DNA from 2 places in the Burkholderia sp. FERM BP-3421 genome. Region 1 is predicted to be linked to the other one. Evidence: predicted binding sites of a transcription regulator. Region 1 holds the regulator's gene; the other holds the start of a gene.

Region 1 (7,251 bases):
GACTGGAACGTGACCCGGCATTCGAGCGTGGTGAGCCCGAGCGCCGTGATCAGCAGCGCGGCCGTCTGCTGGCACTGGTCGTGATAGGGATCGCCGAGGTCGAGCGTGCGCTTCGGCACGCCGTGGAAGCTCAGCACGAGCTTGTCGCCGGCGGCGAAATCGGGGCGGCCGTGCGCGTCCCAGTAGTGGCGCACCTGCTCGGCCAGCGCGTGGATATAGGCCGGATGGTCCGCGTAGTGGCGCACCGTGCGCACCTCGGGCTGGTTGCGCATGCGGCGCAGCGCGACGAACGCGTCGTCGAACGCGGTGGCGGTGGTCGAGGCCGAATACTGCGGGTACAGGGGCAGCAGCAGCACGCGCTCGGCGCCCGCGCGGCGCAGCTGCGACAGCACCGTGCCGATCGAGGGGGTGCCGTAGCGCATCGCGTAGTCGACCAGCACCTGATAGCCGTTCGCGGCGAACAGCGGCCGCAGGCCCTCGACCTGGCGCTCGGTATGGACGCGCAGCGGCGAGCCCTCGGGCAGCCAGACGGACGCATATTTCTTCGCCGACGCGCGGCCGCGCAGCGGCAGCACCAGCGTGCGCAGGATCACCTGCCAGACGGCCCGGGGAATCTCGACCACGCGCGGGTCGGACAGGAACTGGGCGAGGTAGCGGCGCACCGCGCGGGGCGTCGGCTCGTCGGGCGTACCGAGGTTGATCAGCAGCACCGCGACGCGATGGGCCGCCGCGGCGTGCGACGGCGGTTCGAGATCAAAACGCATGGGCAGGACGTGCCGGAGCACCAAATCGAACGAAACACATTATAGCGGGCCGGCTCGGGCGGGCGCCCGGCTACTGCTGGCTCAGGGTCAGCGACAGGAGCCGCGCGGTGATGTCGACGATCGGAATCACCCGGTTGTAGGCCATCCGGGTCGGCCCGATCACGCCGAGCGTGCCGACGATCGTGCCGTTGACCTCGTACGGCGCCGTCACGACGCTCATCTCCTCGATCGGCACCAGCGTCGATTCGCCGCCGATGAAGATCTGCACCCCCTGCGCGTGGCTCGACACGTCGAGCAGTTGCAGGAGGCTCGTCTTCTGGTCGAACACGTCGAACAGCTTGCGCAGCCGCGCCATGTCGGACGACAGGTCGGCCACTTCCAGCAGGTTGCGCTCGCCGGAAATCAGCACCGTATCCTCTTCGTCCGGCACCTCGGTGCTCGCGGTGACGGCCGCGTGCATCAGCGCGGTCATGTCGCCGCGCAGCTGGTCGATCTCCTCGCGCAGCCGGCGCCGCACCTCGTCGAACGACAAACCCGCGAAATGCGCGTTGATGTAGTTCGACGCCTCGGTCAGCTGGGCCGGCGAGTAGTCGCGCTGGGTCGCCATCATGCGGTTCTGCACGTCGCCTTCCGGCGTGACGATGATGAGCAGGATCCGCTTGTCCGACAGCCGCATGAACTCGACCTGCTTGAACACGTGGCTGCGGCGCGGGGTCAGCACGACCCCGGCGAACTGCGACAGGCTCGACAGCACGCCCGCCGCGGCCGCCACCACCTTCTGCGGCTCGCCCGCCTGCAGCGTGGCCTGCACGAGCCGGGTGACCGCGTCCGGCGCCTCGACCGTCAGCATGGTGTCGACGAACAGCCGGTAGCCGCGCGGCGTCGGCACGCGGCCGGCCGACGTATGCGGGCTCGAGACCAGCCCCAGCTCCTCCAGGTCCGACATCACGTTGCGGATCGTGGCCGGGCTCAGTTCCAGCCCTGAATGCCGCGACAGCGTGCGCGAGCCGACCGGCTGACCGTCGGCGATATACCGTTCGATCAGCGTCTTGAGGAGAGTTCGTGCGCGGGGATCTAGCATGGGGAAAAATTCTAGCGCAACCCGGCCTCGGCCGCGAGCGCGGCGCAACCCGGCCGAACGGCGCGCCGGCGCGCCGAGCGGTTCTTTTCGTCATCGAGCTATGGTGTAATGCCGGCATGAAAACCGGCAATCAGTTCCATACCGTCGCGCTCGTGGGGCGCAGCAACACGCCCGGCATCGTCGAGCCGCTCGCCGCGCTCGCCGCCTGCATCGCGAAGCGCGGCTTCGAGGTCGTGTTCGAGGCCGACACCGCGCACGGAACCGGTATCACCGGCTACCCGGCCCTCACCCCGGCCGAGATCGGCGCGCGCGCCGACGTGGCGGTGGTGCTGGGCGGCGACGGCACGATGCTCGGCATCTGCCGCCAGCTCGCACCTTACAAGACCCCGTTGATCGGCATCAACCACGGCCGGCTGGGCTTCATCACCGACATTTCCGCGTCGGACATGCAGGAGCTGGTGCCGATGATGCTGACCGGCAGCTTCGAGCGCGAGGAGCGCACGCTGCTGGAGGCCCGCATCATGCGCGACGGCGAGCCGATCTACCACGCGCTCGCCTTCAACGACGTGGTCGTCAACCGCAGCGGCTTCTCCGGGATGGCGGAGCTGCGCGTGTCGGTCGACGGCCGCTTCATGTACAACCAGCGCTCCGACGGCCTGATCGTCGCCACGCCGACCGGCTCGACCGCCTACGCGCTGTCCTCGTCCGGCCCGATCCTGCATCCGCAGCTGCAGGGCATCGTGCTCGTGCCGATCGCGCCCCACGCGCTGTCGAACCGGCCGATCGTGCTGCCCGACGACTCCCGGGTGCGGATCCAGATCATCGGCGGGCGCGACGTGAACGTGAACTTCGACATGCAGTCGTTCACCGCGCTCGAGCTGAACGACTCGATCGAGGTGCGCCGCTCGAAGCACACCGTGCCGTTCCTGCATCCGGTCGGCTACAGCTACTACGCGACGCTGCGCAAGAAGCTGCACTGGAACGAACATCCGTCGCTCGACGACGACCCGGCGTCCTGACGCCTTCTCCCGCACAGCCCCTCATGCTTCGTCATCTCTCGATCCGCGACTTCGTCATCGTCGCCGCGCTCGACCTCGAATTCGAGCGCGGTTTCACCGTCTTCTCCGGCGAGACCGGCGCGGGCAAATCGATCCTGATCGACGCGCTCGCGCTCGCGCTCGGCGAACGCGCCGACGCGAGCGTCGTGCGGACGGGCTGCACGCGCGCCGACATCAGCGCCGAATTCACCCCGCACGACCGGGTCGTGCGCTGGCTCGACGAGCATGCGTTCGTCGCCGACGACGTCGTGATGCTGCGCCGCGTGGTCGACGCGAACGGCCGCTCGCGCGCCTTCATCAACGGCACCAGCGCGACCCTCGCCCAACTGCGCGAGGTCGGCGAGATGCTGGTCGACATCCACGGCCAGCACGCGCACCAGTTGCTGATGCGGCCGGAAGCGCAGCGCGAGCTGTTCGACACGCACGCGGGCCTCGTCGCCGATGCGGCCGCCGTCGCGCGCGGCTGGCGCGTGTGGCGCGACGCGACCCAGGCGATCGACGCCGCGCGCGCGCACGAGCGCGAGCGCCAGCTCGAACGCGAGAAGCTCGCATGGCAGCTCGCCGAGCTCGACAAGCTCGCGCCGCAGCCCGGCGAATGGGAGGAGATCGGCGCCGAGCATCGCCGCCTGTCGCACTCGGCGAACCTGATCGACGGCGTGCAGGCGGCGCTCGGCGCGCTGTCCGAGTCGGACGACGCGATGCTGACCCAGCTCGGCGCGATCGTCTCGAAGCTGCGCGGGCTCGCCGAATACGACGCCGCGCTGCACGACGCGCTCGCCTCGCTCGAACCGGCGGAGATCCAGCTGCAGGAAGCCGCGTATTCGCTGTCGCACTACGCGCAGCGGCTCGACCTCGATCCCGACCGGCTCGCCCAGGTCGAGACCCGCCTCGACGCGCTGCATTCGACGGCGCGCAAGTTCCGCCTGCCGCCCGACACGCTGCACGCCGAGCACGCCGCGCGCCGCGCGCAGCTCGCCGCGCTCGACGCGGCCGCCGACCTCGGCGCGCTCGAGGCCGTCGCCGCGAAAGCGCACGACGCCTACCTGGTCGATGCGAAACGGCTGTCGAAGGCGCGCGCGCAGGCCGCGAAGGCGCTCGGCGCGGCCGTCACCACCGGCATGCAGGAGTTGTCGATGGCGGGCGGCAGCTTCGAGGTCGCGCTCGTGCCGCTCGCGGACGGCGGCGCGCACGGGCTCGAACAGGTCGAGTTCCGCGTCGCCGGCCACTCGGGCGTGCCGCTGCGGCCGCTCGCGAAGGTCGCCTCGGGCGGGGAGCTGGCGCGGATCAGCCTCGCGCTCGCGGTGATCGCGAGCGCGGCCAGCCCGACGCCGACCCTGATCTTCGACGAAGTGGACACCGGCATCGGCGGCGGCGTCGCCGAAGTGGTCGGCCGCCTGCTGCACCAGCTCGGCCAGATCCGCCAGGTGCTGTGCGTGACCCACCTGCCGCAAGTGGCCGCGCGCGGCGACCAGCACCATCAGGTCGCGAAGGGTGCGGACGCGAACGGCGGCACCGTGTCGACCGTCGTGCCGCTCGACAAGGCGAACCGGATCGAGGAAATCGCGCGGATGCTGGGCGGCCTGGAGATCACCGCGACCACGCGCAAGCACGCGAAGGAAATGCTCGCCGCCTGAGGATGGGCCCGCGACACGGGCCGTGTTTCCGACCGGCCGTGCCTGTGACCAGCCGCACCGCCACTACCCGCGCAACCGACCGGCCATACCCAATCCAGGCGCCCCGCTGCGACGCGGCCGGCGCGCCCGGCCGCCCCGTCGCGTCGCGTCTTCAGCGCATCCTTACTTACCCTTGCATTGCCCGTGCATGTTGGCCACGCCCAACTCACGCCATGGGCCCCATTCGCCGCCCTGGCCAGGCACGTCGCCGAGCACCCACCAGCCGTTCATCCAGGTCTTGCCGCCATACGCAACCTTCTCGCACGGCGTCGCGTAGGTCCGCTTCGCCTCCCACGCGGGCACGGCCTGCCCGGCATCGGCCCGCACCGTCACGCGGTGTACCGCTTCCGACTTGCGGTTCAGCTCATCGGTCACCGTCAGGCGGAAATCGTGGTTGCGCTCGACCTCGGCCTTCGGCGCGACAAAGCTCGCGTTTGCGCCGTTCTGCGTCAGCGCGACGCCCGACAGGCTGGTCCATGCATAGCCCAGCCCCTTGCCGGTCGACTGCGCGCCCGACAGCGTCACACGCTCGCCGCCCGCGGCGTTCGCCGGCCCGCTGATCGCCGCGCGCGGCGGCGCGACCGTCTCCTGCGCCTTCACCTTGACCACATGTGTCGCGTTGGCCGCATAGCCCTTGTCATTGGTCACGGTCAATCCGAACGCGTAGTCGCGCTCCTTGTCGGCCGCCGGCGCGACGAAGCTCGCGCTGCTGCCAGCCGGCTTCAGCGTGATGCCCACCGGCGCGCGCCATTGGTATTGCAGCCGCTCGCCCACCGACGCCGCGCCGGACAGCGTGACCGTCGCGTTCGCATCGGCCTGCTGCGGGCCCGTGATCGACGCCTCCGGCAGCAACAAGCCATCGTTCCTCACCTCCACCACAGCGCCATCCGGTCCGAGCGAGCTCACCGTGATGATCTTGCCCGACAGCGTATCGTGCAACGAGTGGCCCGGCATCAGCGGTGCGTCCTTCATTCCGTTGGCGCTGCCCGGTGTCGCGTCGACCAGCGTGTTGAGCACCTTGCCGCTCTTGTGCTCGACGATCCGCACGATCACACCGTTGACGAACGGATCGTTCGCCTTCCAGTCGTCGAAACCCCGCAGCGGCTGGCGGAACTCGAGCCACAGCAGCGTGCCGTCGCTACGCTTGATCCGGTAACCGCGCGCGCCCGGCCGGTCGCCGAACAACGGCGCAAGCGTATACGCACCGGCATCGCGAATCTCCGGCACGTCGTTCGCCCCGAGCCAACCGGTGAACAACTGGTAGCTGCCCGGATACAAGCGCCGGCCGCCGCCGCCCATCGTATCGGACGGGTCATCGACCTTGCCCACGCGACATGCGGCGCCGACCTCGACCGTGCCGCCCGGCGTCGGGCAGTCGATCAGCGAAACCGGGTGGTTCGCGCCGAGGTTATGCCCGAACTCGTGCGTCCACATCCAGTAACCGGAGCCGCTGTTGTTCGACAGGATCCAGTTGCCCGGCGTCGCCGCGAGCCCCGCCCAGCCGCAATTGCTCATCTTCGGCAGGTCGACGAACAGATGGTCGAACTTGTCCGGGTTCACGCCGCGGATGCGGGCCGCGTCGCGCGCGGCGGCCAGAATCGCACTCGAATCGCAGGTCGCGGGCCGCTTGCCGAGATCGACACTGTCGAGTGTCTCGCCGCGCAGCCTGAGCTTGCCGTGCGACGCCACCTCGAGATAGCGGCGCAGCGACGCATACTCGTCGCCGTCGCCGAATACGGCCTTGCGCACCGTCTCGGCGTCGGCCGGCTTCGAATCCGAGAAATGCGCCACCAGCAGCAGGGCCGACTTGTCGCCGGCATACGGCCGATCGGGCAGGGGCAGCGGCAGCGGATAGGTGAAGGTGGCGGCAGCCGTGCCCCCCGCATCGGCGCGCATCGTCACCCCGGGCGCATCGGTCGAGGCGCTCAGCAACTCGGTGCGGCCGGCGTCGGCGCGATACTTGTTGCTCAACGCGAGCTGGTCGCCGAGGCCGGCGTTGACGCGCCAGCTGCGCATCGAGGTATAGCCGTCTCCCTTGCAGGTCCCCAGCGCCACGCGGCCGGTACTGCCGTCCGGGTGCGTGCGCAGGCAGCGCTCCGCGCCCTGCTCGATGGCCGCCCGGTTACGGATCAGATGCGTGCCGTCATTCTGCTTCTGGAACACCCAGTCCTGCGCCGCGCCGCCGTCGCACGCGGCAAACGTCACCGTTTCGCCACCCGGCTGCCACGCGAGGCACCGGTCATTGCCGTGCAGAACATTCTTGAGAGGAGTCGGCGCTGCTTGGGACGCCGCCGGCGCGGCCAGGGAGAACAGTCCCATGACGGCGGCAGCCAGCGCGGTCGTGGAAAGCGAGTGTCGGGTGGACGTCAAGATGGGCTCGAGATCGGTTGCGGCGCACAGCGACGCCTGGTGAACGGATGCCCGCATTCTTGCGAGACGCGCGGTTCCGTTCAAACAATCTCAATCGATTCTCAATACGCGGCGGGCGTCCGGTCCAGGCCCCCGCCCGTCCCGCTCAGCCGAACACCCGCGCCCATAGCGCGCTGACCGCCGCGCGCTCGGCCTCGATCCGCCCAGGCTCGACGCGCGCCTTCTCCATCCCATCGAGACGCGCCCGATGCTGCAAGCGCCGGTAGGTGCGATACGCGGCGCCGACCGTCTCGGCCTCCGCGTCG
Region 2 (7,251 bases), 1.2 Mb from region 1:
ACCTTCCTGCTGGAACGCGGCCTCGGCTTCACGCCGCCGCGTCGCGTGCAGATCGAATTCAGCCACGCGGTGCAGGCGCTCGCCGATCGTTCGGGCGAGGAAGTGACGGGCGAGGCGATCTGCGCGCTGTTCGCCCGCGAATACCTCGAACCCGCCGGCCCCGCCGCACGCGCGGGCGGCACCGTGCGCTGGCACGATCGCGACATCTCGACCGCCTGCGCGGTGCCCGTCGACGCGACGCCGACCGTCGCGGCCGAACGCGCGGTCGCCGGCTTCGCGGCGGCGGGCGGCACCGCGATGGAGCTGGCGTCGTGCGAGGTGGTGCGCGCGGCGGATGGCCGCACGGCGGTCTTCGTCGGCTGCAAGGTGCGCGGCGCGGCGCTGCGCCACGGGGTCGGCGTGCACGAGCACGCGGTGGTCGCCGCGATCGACGCGGTCGCGAGCGCGATCAACCGTTCGGAATGGAGCCGCGCGGATCGCCGCGCGGCGGCTTGAGCCCGGCTCGAAGCCGGCCCGATGCGCGCCTCCCGCGCGCCGCGTCACCCGCGGCGCATGGGCACAGGACAAGCGGCCGAACCGGCCGCTTCGCGCGAGACATGAGAAGAGGCGCGACGAGCGCCTATGTCTCGGTCGCGCATCGGGTCGCCTGCCATGCCAGGAGACGCCACTTGCCGCTCTCCTGGGTCTGCACGGCGGTGTACGCGATCGGGAACACGAGGCCGCCGTTGTTGGCCTCCATCTCGATCAGCGCGCGGCCCGTCACGATGAAGGTCTCGTCGCCGACCGGCAGCACGTCCTGCGACTGGATCTCGATCTGGCGATAGCGGCGACGGCCCGCCGTGATCGCGTCGATGAACTGCTGCTTGCTCTCGCGCTTGCCATTCGTATGGACGTAGCAGACCTTGTCCGACAGCAGGACGTCGAGCGCCTCGCCGTCGCCGTCGACCATCGCGCGGAACCGGTCGCGCTCGAGCGCGCGTATCGCATCGATCACCTTCGCCACCATCGCCACACTCCTCGCCTGCAACCGCGCTGTCGCGCGTCGATCGGAATCAGAAGTTGTATTGCACGTAGAGCTGGCTGAAATTTATACCAGGATTCGGCTCTTTGATACCCGCATTGGACAGGTGCTGGAAGCGGAAGCCGGCCTGATACTGCTGACGATTGCCGAATTGCGCGCCGATTCCGACCATGTCCGCGAACTGGAACGAGGACGACATCGTGAAGTGCGTGGAGATGGTCGGATGCGACAGGAAGCGGATGCCCGCGCCGGCCTCGAGGAACGGGCGGATCGCGCCCGAGCTTTTGATGAAGCGGAACACGGGCGTCGCGCCGACTTCGACGATATTGCCGTGGACCGCATGATCGCCCTGATACCACCAGTTCGACACGTGCCCCTCGAGGACGAACGCGAAGTGCCAGCCGCCGATTGCCCACCCGTTCCAGCCCGGATCCCAGACCACGCCGAGATCGGCTGTCTTCACGTCGTGGTTGGCGATCCCGCCGCCGGCCTGCAGGCTCCAACGATCGGCAAAAGCGGCGCCGGAGCCGCTCAAGAGCGCGAGTGCCGCGGCCGCCTGCGCCGCGTACCGTCCCGCCCGGATCAGGTTCTTGTTCTTCATCCGTCCCACTCCAGCTGCTTGAATTGCATAGAGCCTCGCCGCTGCTTGAGCACGGGCTCGAAACAACTGAATCTTATGGTAAAGGACTTTTTCGATCGGTGTCGTCAGGCGAAATGGTTTGCTTCCAAATCATCAAGAATGAAAACGCTTTGCCTTTTCTCCCGAATATTCCTCCGCCATTTACCCCGCTCGCCCAATCTCCGTCGAGCTGCTATCGGAACTCAAAAATCGATAGCAAAATGGGAACTCGAATGCCCCGGTCGCCTCTAAGGATTAGCACTCAATTGGCGAGAGTGCTAAGATGAGCCGCGGAATCGCCCAATAACGGGGCTAGTCCCTGATTCCCCAGGAGTTTTCTACGTGAGCAACGCACTGACCCTTCCGAACACCCTGAGCCCGGCGTCGGCTACGGCCGCTTCGGCAGGCTCATTGACGCTCGCTTCGCAGTCGCTGCTGCCCGGCCAGCTCGGCAACATCGACGCCTACATCCAGGCGGTCAACCGGATCCCGCTCCTGAGCGCGGAAGAGGAACGCCGGTACGCCACCGAGTTCCGCGACCAGAGCAACCTCGATTCCGCGCGCCGGCTGGTGCTGTCGCACCTGCGCCTCGTGGTGTCGATCGCGCGCAACTACCTCGGCTACGGGCTGCCGCACGGCGACCTGATCCAGGAAGGCAACATCGGCCTGATGAAGGCGGTCAAGCGCTTCGATCCGGAGCAGAACGTGCGCCTCGTGTCGTACGCGATCCATTGGATCAAGGCCGAGATCCACGAATACATCCTGCGCAACTGGCGGATGGTGAAGGTGGCCACCACCAAGGCGCAGCGCAAGCTGTTCTTCAACCTGCGCAGCCACAAGAAAGGCATGCAGGCGTTCACGCCGGAAGAGATCGACGGTCTCGCCCAGGAGCTGAACGTGAAGCGCGAGGAAGTGGTCGAGATGGAGACCCGCCTCTCGGGCGGCGACATCGCGCTCGAAGGCCAGGTCGAGGACGGCGAGGAATCCTACGCGCCGATCGCCTATCTGGCCGATTCGCACAGCGAGCCCACCGCCGTGCTCGCCGCGCGCCAGCGCGACACGCTGCAAACCGACGGCATCGCGCAGGCGCTCGACGCGCTCGACGCGCGTAGCCGCCGCATCATCGAGGCCCGCTGGCTGAACGTCGACGACGACGGCTCGGGCGGCTCGACGCTGCACGACCTCGCCGCCGAGTTCGGCGTCTCGGCCGAGCGGATCCGCCAGATCGAGGCCAGCGCGATGAAGAAGATGCGCACCGCCCTGGCCGAATACGCGTAAGCCTCCCGGCTCCCGCACCGCAACCGCTGCCCTCCGGCAGCGGTTTTTTTTCGCCCGATTCACTCGCCGGCTTGAGCAGTCCGGCCGGCCGTTGCAACCGGCGCGCGCCTTTCTCCCCAATCGTTGAGCCACCTCAAATTCCCGCGCCGATTTCGCGACCGTGTGCCGCACTGCAGCACTAAGAGATTTCGCGGTCCGCTCGTAAAATTGGTATATCCGGACAAAAGGCGCTACAAATGCATGGAGTGGCCCCCGAACCGGAATAATCGGCAGGAATCTGCCTGAACCAAGCATCCGATACGCCGTGATACTCATCAACAAGAAAGCCGCGCCGCGCGCGGGCCCGTCGGGGTGGCGGACGCGCATGGCGGCCTGGGCCCGGGGCCCCACCCTCGCCCGTGACATCGCGATCGTGCTCGCCATCAAGCTGGTCTTGCTGATGGCGCTCAAGTACGCGTTTTTCAATCACCCGCAGGCGCGGCACATGTCGTTGCCCCCTGCCGCCGTCGCCGAGCAGCTGCTCTCGGTTCCGGCCTCCGATTCCTCTCAGGGAGACCACCATGATAAGTAGCGAAGTCGTCGATCTGTCGCGTCTGCAGTTCGGCATCACGGCGCTCTACCACTTCCTGTTCGTTCCGCTGACGCTCGGCCTGTCCTGGGTCCTCGTCATCATGGAAGCCGTCTACGTGATGACCGGCAAACAGGTCTACAAGGACATGACCCAGTTCTGGGGCAAGCTGTTCGGGATCAACTTCGCGATGGGCGTGACCACCGGGATCACGCTCGAATTCCAGTTCGGCACGAACTGGTCCTACTACTCGCACTATGTCGGCGACATCTTCGGCGTGCCGCTCGCCGTCGAAGGGCTGATGGCGTTCTTCCTCGAATCGACCTTCGTCGGCCTGTTCTTCTTCGGCTGGAACCGCCTCTCCAAGGTCAAGCATCTGCTCGTCACCTTCCTCGTCGCGCTGGGCTCGAACCTGTCCGCGCTGTGGATCCTGGTCGCGAACGGCTGGATGAACAATCCGGTCGGCGCGGAATTCAACTACCAGACCATGCGGATGGAGCTGACGAGCCTGTTCGACGTGCTGTTCAACCCGGTCGCGCAGGTCAAGTTCGTGCACACCGTGTCGGCGGGCTACGTCACGGCCGCGATGTTCGTGCTCGGCGTGTCGTCGTGGTATCTGCTCAAGAAGCGCGACACCGATTTCGCGCTGCGCTCGTTCGCGGTCGCGGCGGGTTTCGGCCTCGCCTCGACGCTGTGCGTGATCGTGCTCGGCGACGAATCGGGCTACACCACGGGCGAAGTGCAGAAGGTCAAGCTCGCGGCGATCGAATCGGAATGGGAAACCACGCCGGCGCCCGCGGCCTTCACGATCATCGGCCTGCCGAACCAGCAGGAAGAACGCACCGACTACGCGATCAAGATCCCGTACGCACTCGGCCTGATCGCGACGCGTTCGATCGATGAGCCGGTGATCGGCCTCAAGGACCTGATCAAGCGCAGCGAAGACCACATCCAGAGCGGCATGATCGCGTACGGCGCGCTGCAGAAGATCAAGGAAGGCGACGCCGGCGCCGAGACCCATGCGCTGTTCGACCAGCACAAGGCCTATCTCGGCTACGGGCTGATGCTCAAGCAGTTCACCGCGAACGTCACCGACGCGACGCCCGAGCAGATCAAGGCGGCCGCGAAGAAGACCATCCCGCCCGTGGCGCCCGTGTTCTTCTCGTTCCGCATCATGGTGTTCCTCGGCATCCTGTTCCTCGCGACCTTCATCGCGGCGTTCTGGTTCTGCGCGCGGCGCGAGCTGCTGCAGGAAAACCGCCGCTGGTTCCTGCGCTGGGCCGTGTGGGCGATCCCGCTGCCGTGGCTCGCCGTCGAATTCGGCTGGGTGGTCGCGGAACTGGGCCGTCAGCCGTGGACGATCGCCGGCATCCTGCCGACCCATCTGTCCGCGTCGAGCCTCACGCCGTCCGATCTGTATCTGAGCCTCGCCGGATTCATCGCGTTCTACACGGCGCTGTTCGTCATCGAGATCAAGCTGATGTTCAAGTACGCGCGACTCGGCCCGTCCTCGCTGCACACCGGCCGTTACTACCACGAGCAAAAGGCGATCGCCGATGCGACCGTCTGACGACGACCGCGTCCCCGCACTCGCATAAGGAATCGCTATGGACTACGCAACCCTCAAAGTGATCTGGTGGCTGCTCGTCGGCGTGCTGCTGATCGGCTTCGCCGTCACCGACGGCTTCGACATGGGCGCAACCGCGCTGCTGCCGTTCCTCGGCAAGACCGACGAGGAGCGCCGCATCATCGTCAACACCGTCGGCGCGACCTGGGAAGGCAACCAGGTCTGGCTCATCACCGCCGGCGGCGCGATGTTCGCGGCCTGGCCGCTCGTCTACGCGGCCTCGTTCTCGGGCTTCTACTTCGCGATGCTGCTCGTGCTGTTCGCGCTGTTCTTCCGGCCGGTCGGCTTCGACTACCGCAACAAGCGCCCCGACCCGCGCTGGCGCGCCGGCTGGGACTGGGGCCTGTTCGCGGGCGGCTTCGTGCCGTCGCTGGTGTTCGGCGTCGCGTTCGGCAACCTGCTGCAAGGCGTGCCGTTCTCGTTCGACACCGACCTGCGCGTCACCTACCACGGCGGCTTCTGGGCGCTCCTGAACCCGTTCGCGCTGCTGTGCGGGCTCGTCAGCCTGTCGATGCTCGTCGCGCACGGCGCGGCCTTCATCAAGATGAAGACCGACGGCGTGGTCGCCCGGCGCGCCTCGATCGCACTGCGCGTCGCCTCGCTCGTCGCGGTCGTGCTGTTCGTGCTGGCCGGCGTGCTGATCGCCTCGTTCATCGGCGGCTATCACATCACCCAGGCCGCGCCCACCGACTCGGTCGCGAACCCGCTGCTCAAGCAGGTGGCCGCCGGCTCGGGCCTGTGGCTCGCGAACTACGTCGACTACCCGTGGATGATCGCGGCGCCCGTGGTCGGCATCGCAGGCGGCCTGCTCGCCATGCTGCTCGCCGGCTCGAAGCTCGAAAAGACCGCGTTCGTCTGCACCGGCCTGATGGTGACCGGCGTGATCCTGACCGCGGGCTTCTCGATGTTCCCGTTCATCATGCCGTCCTCGCTCGACCCCCGCAGCAGCCTGACCGTGTGGGATTCGACCTCGAGCAAGCTGACGCTCGAAGTAATGCTCGGCGCCGTGATCGTATTCCTGCCGCTGATCCTGCTGTACACCACCTGGGTGTATCGCGTGATGCGCGGCAAGATCACCCCGCAGTTGCTCGAGGAAAACAAGCACACGATGTACTGACGCCGCGCCCGGGCGATCCGCCCGGGCCGGCACGTTTCGACAGGAGTCTGATCATGTGGTATTTCAGCTGGGTTCTCGGCATCGGCGTCGCGCTCGCGTTCGGCATCGTCAACGCGATGTGGCTCGAAGCCCGCCAGAAGGACGGGCCGCCCAAGGCCAAGCCCGCGCAGCACTGAGCCGCGCGTCGCGTTCGAACGAAGCCCCCGCCCGGGGGCTTTTTTACGCCCGCCGCGCGCCCGCCGGCCGGCGCCTCGCCTCATCCCGGACAGTGCCAATCAAATTCCAGATTAATACCACTTGAACACCAATCATCGGTTTTGTAAGATCTTCTGGAAAGCCGACGACAGGCCCCATCCACTCAAGTGGAGGAGACGTGAAGAATTCCCTTGCGGTGCGCTTCGTGCTGTCCTCCGCATCCGCCGATGCGCGGGGCGCGCCGCGCGCGCGTCCTGATGCCGCCTCCCCGCGCACGCACCCATGAGCGCGCGCCCGTCCGCACGCCGGCATCGCCGGCGCGAGCCCGACCCATGAGCGCGCGCGGCGTCCCGGCCGCGCCCCATCGCAGTTCCTGGATTCGTCACGGCATCACGCTTTCGGCGCCGAATCGCCGACCTCTCTAAGGAATACCCATGAACCGAATGCACGCTGTCGCTGCAGGGCTCGTTGCGTCCCTCGCATTCGCATGCGCTGTTGCGCATGCCCAAGCCGCACCGGCCGCCGCGCCGCAAGCGGGCGCGCCCGCCGCGTCCGCGGCCGGCCGGCCGCCCGTCAATCCGCTCGCACTCGCCGCCGCGCTGTCCAACAACCTCGCACTGCGCGTCGCGGTCGACAACAACAACGCCGCGGCCGCGGGCGTACCCTGCGCCAATCTCGGGGCCGACTGGGCCGGTTGCGCGACCGGCCGCCTGATCCTCGTCAACCGCGGCCAGACCCGGATCGACGGCGCCGGCTGGAAACTCTATCTGCACAGCATCCGCCGCCTGCTGCGCATCGACCATCCCGGCTTCGCGCTGCGCCACCT

Evidence for each region. Region 1 encodes HrcA, which represses chaperone genes, less so after heat shock. Its sites were predicted from a motif close to TTAGCACTCNNNNNNNNNGAGTGCTAA; they were not measured.
Region 2: a site for HrcA is predicted at 1,896-1,922, ahead of rpoH (RNA polymerase sigma factor RpoH). Genes of this name have one in related genera too.

What each region holds. Positions count from the first base shown of each region.
Region 1 is NZ_CP117782.1:3,769,814-3,777,064, reverse strand. It holds gene hemH (ferrochelatase) at 1-764, opposite strand, end outside; gene hrcA (heat-inducible transcriptional repressor HrcA) at 835-1,845, opposite strand; gene Bsp3421_RS33265 (NAD kinase) at 1,962-2,864, shown strand; gene recN (DNA repair protein RecN) at 2,888-4,537, shown strand; gene Bsp3421_RS33255 (carbohydrate-binding protein) at 4,700-6,946, opposite strand; gene glnE (bifunctional [glutamate--ammonia ligase]-adenylyl-L-tyrosine phosphorylase/[glutamate--ammonia-ligase] adenylyltransferase) at 7,092-7,251, opposite strand, start outside.
Region 2 is NZ_CP117782.1:2,608,054-2,615,304, forward strand. It holds gene leuA (2-isopropylmalate synthase) at 1-495, shown strand, start outside; gene Bsp3421_RS27750 (nuclear transport factor 2 family protein) at 620-1,006, opposite strand; gene Bsp3421_RS27755 (acyloxyacyl hydrolase) at 1,053-1,622, opposite strand; gene rpoH (RNA polymerase sigma factor RpoH) at 1,983-2,918, shown strand; gene cydP (cytochrome oxidase putative small subunit CydP) at 3,223-3,489, shown strand; gene Bsp3421_RS27770 (cytochrome ubiquinol oxidase subunit I) at 3,479-5,056, shown strand; gene cydB (cytochrome d ubiquinol oxidase subunit II) at 5,094-6,230, shown strand; gene cydX (cytochrome bd-I oxidase subunit CydX) at 6,284-6,406, shown strand; gene Bsp3421_RS27785 (family 20 glycosylhydrolase) at 6,860-7,251, shown strand, end outside.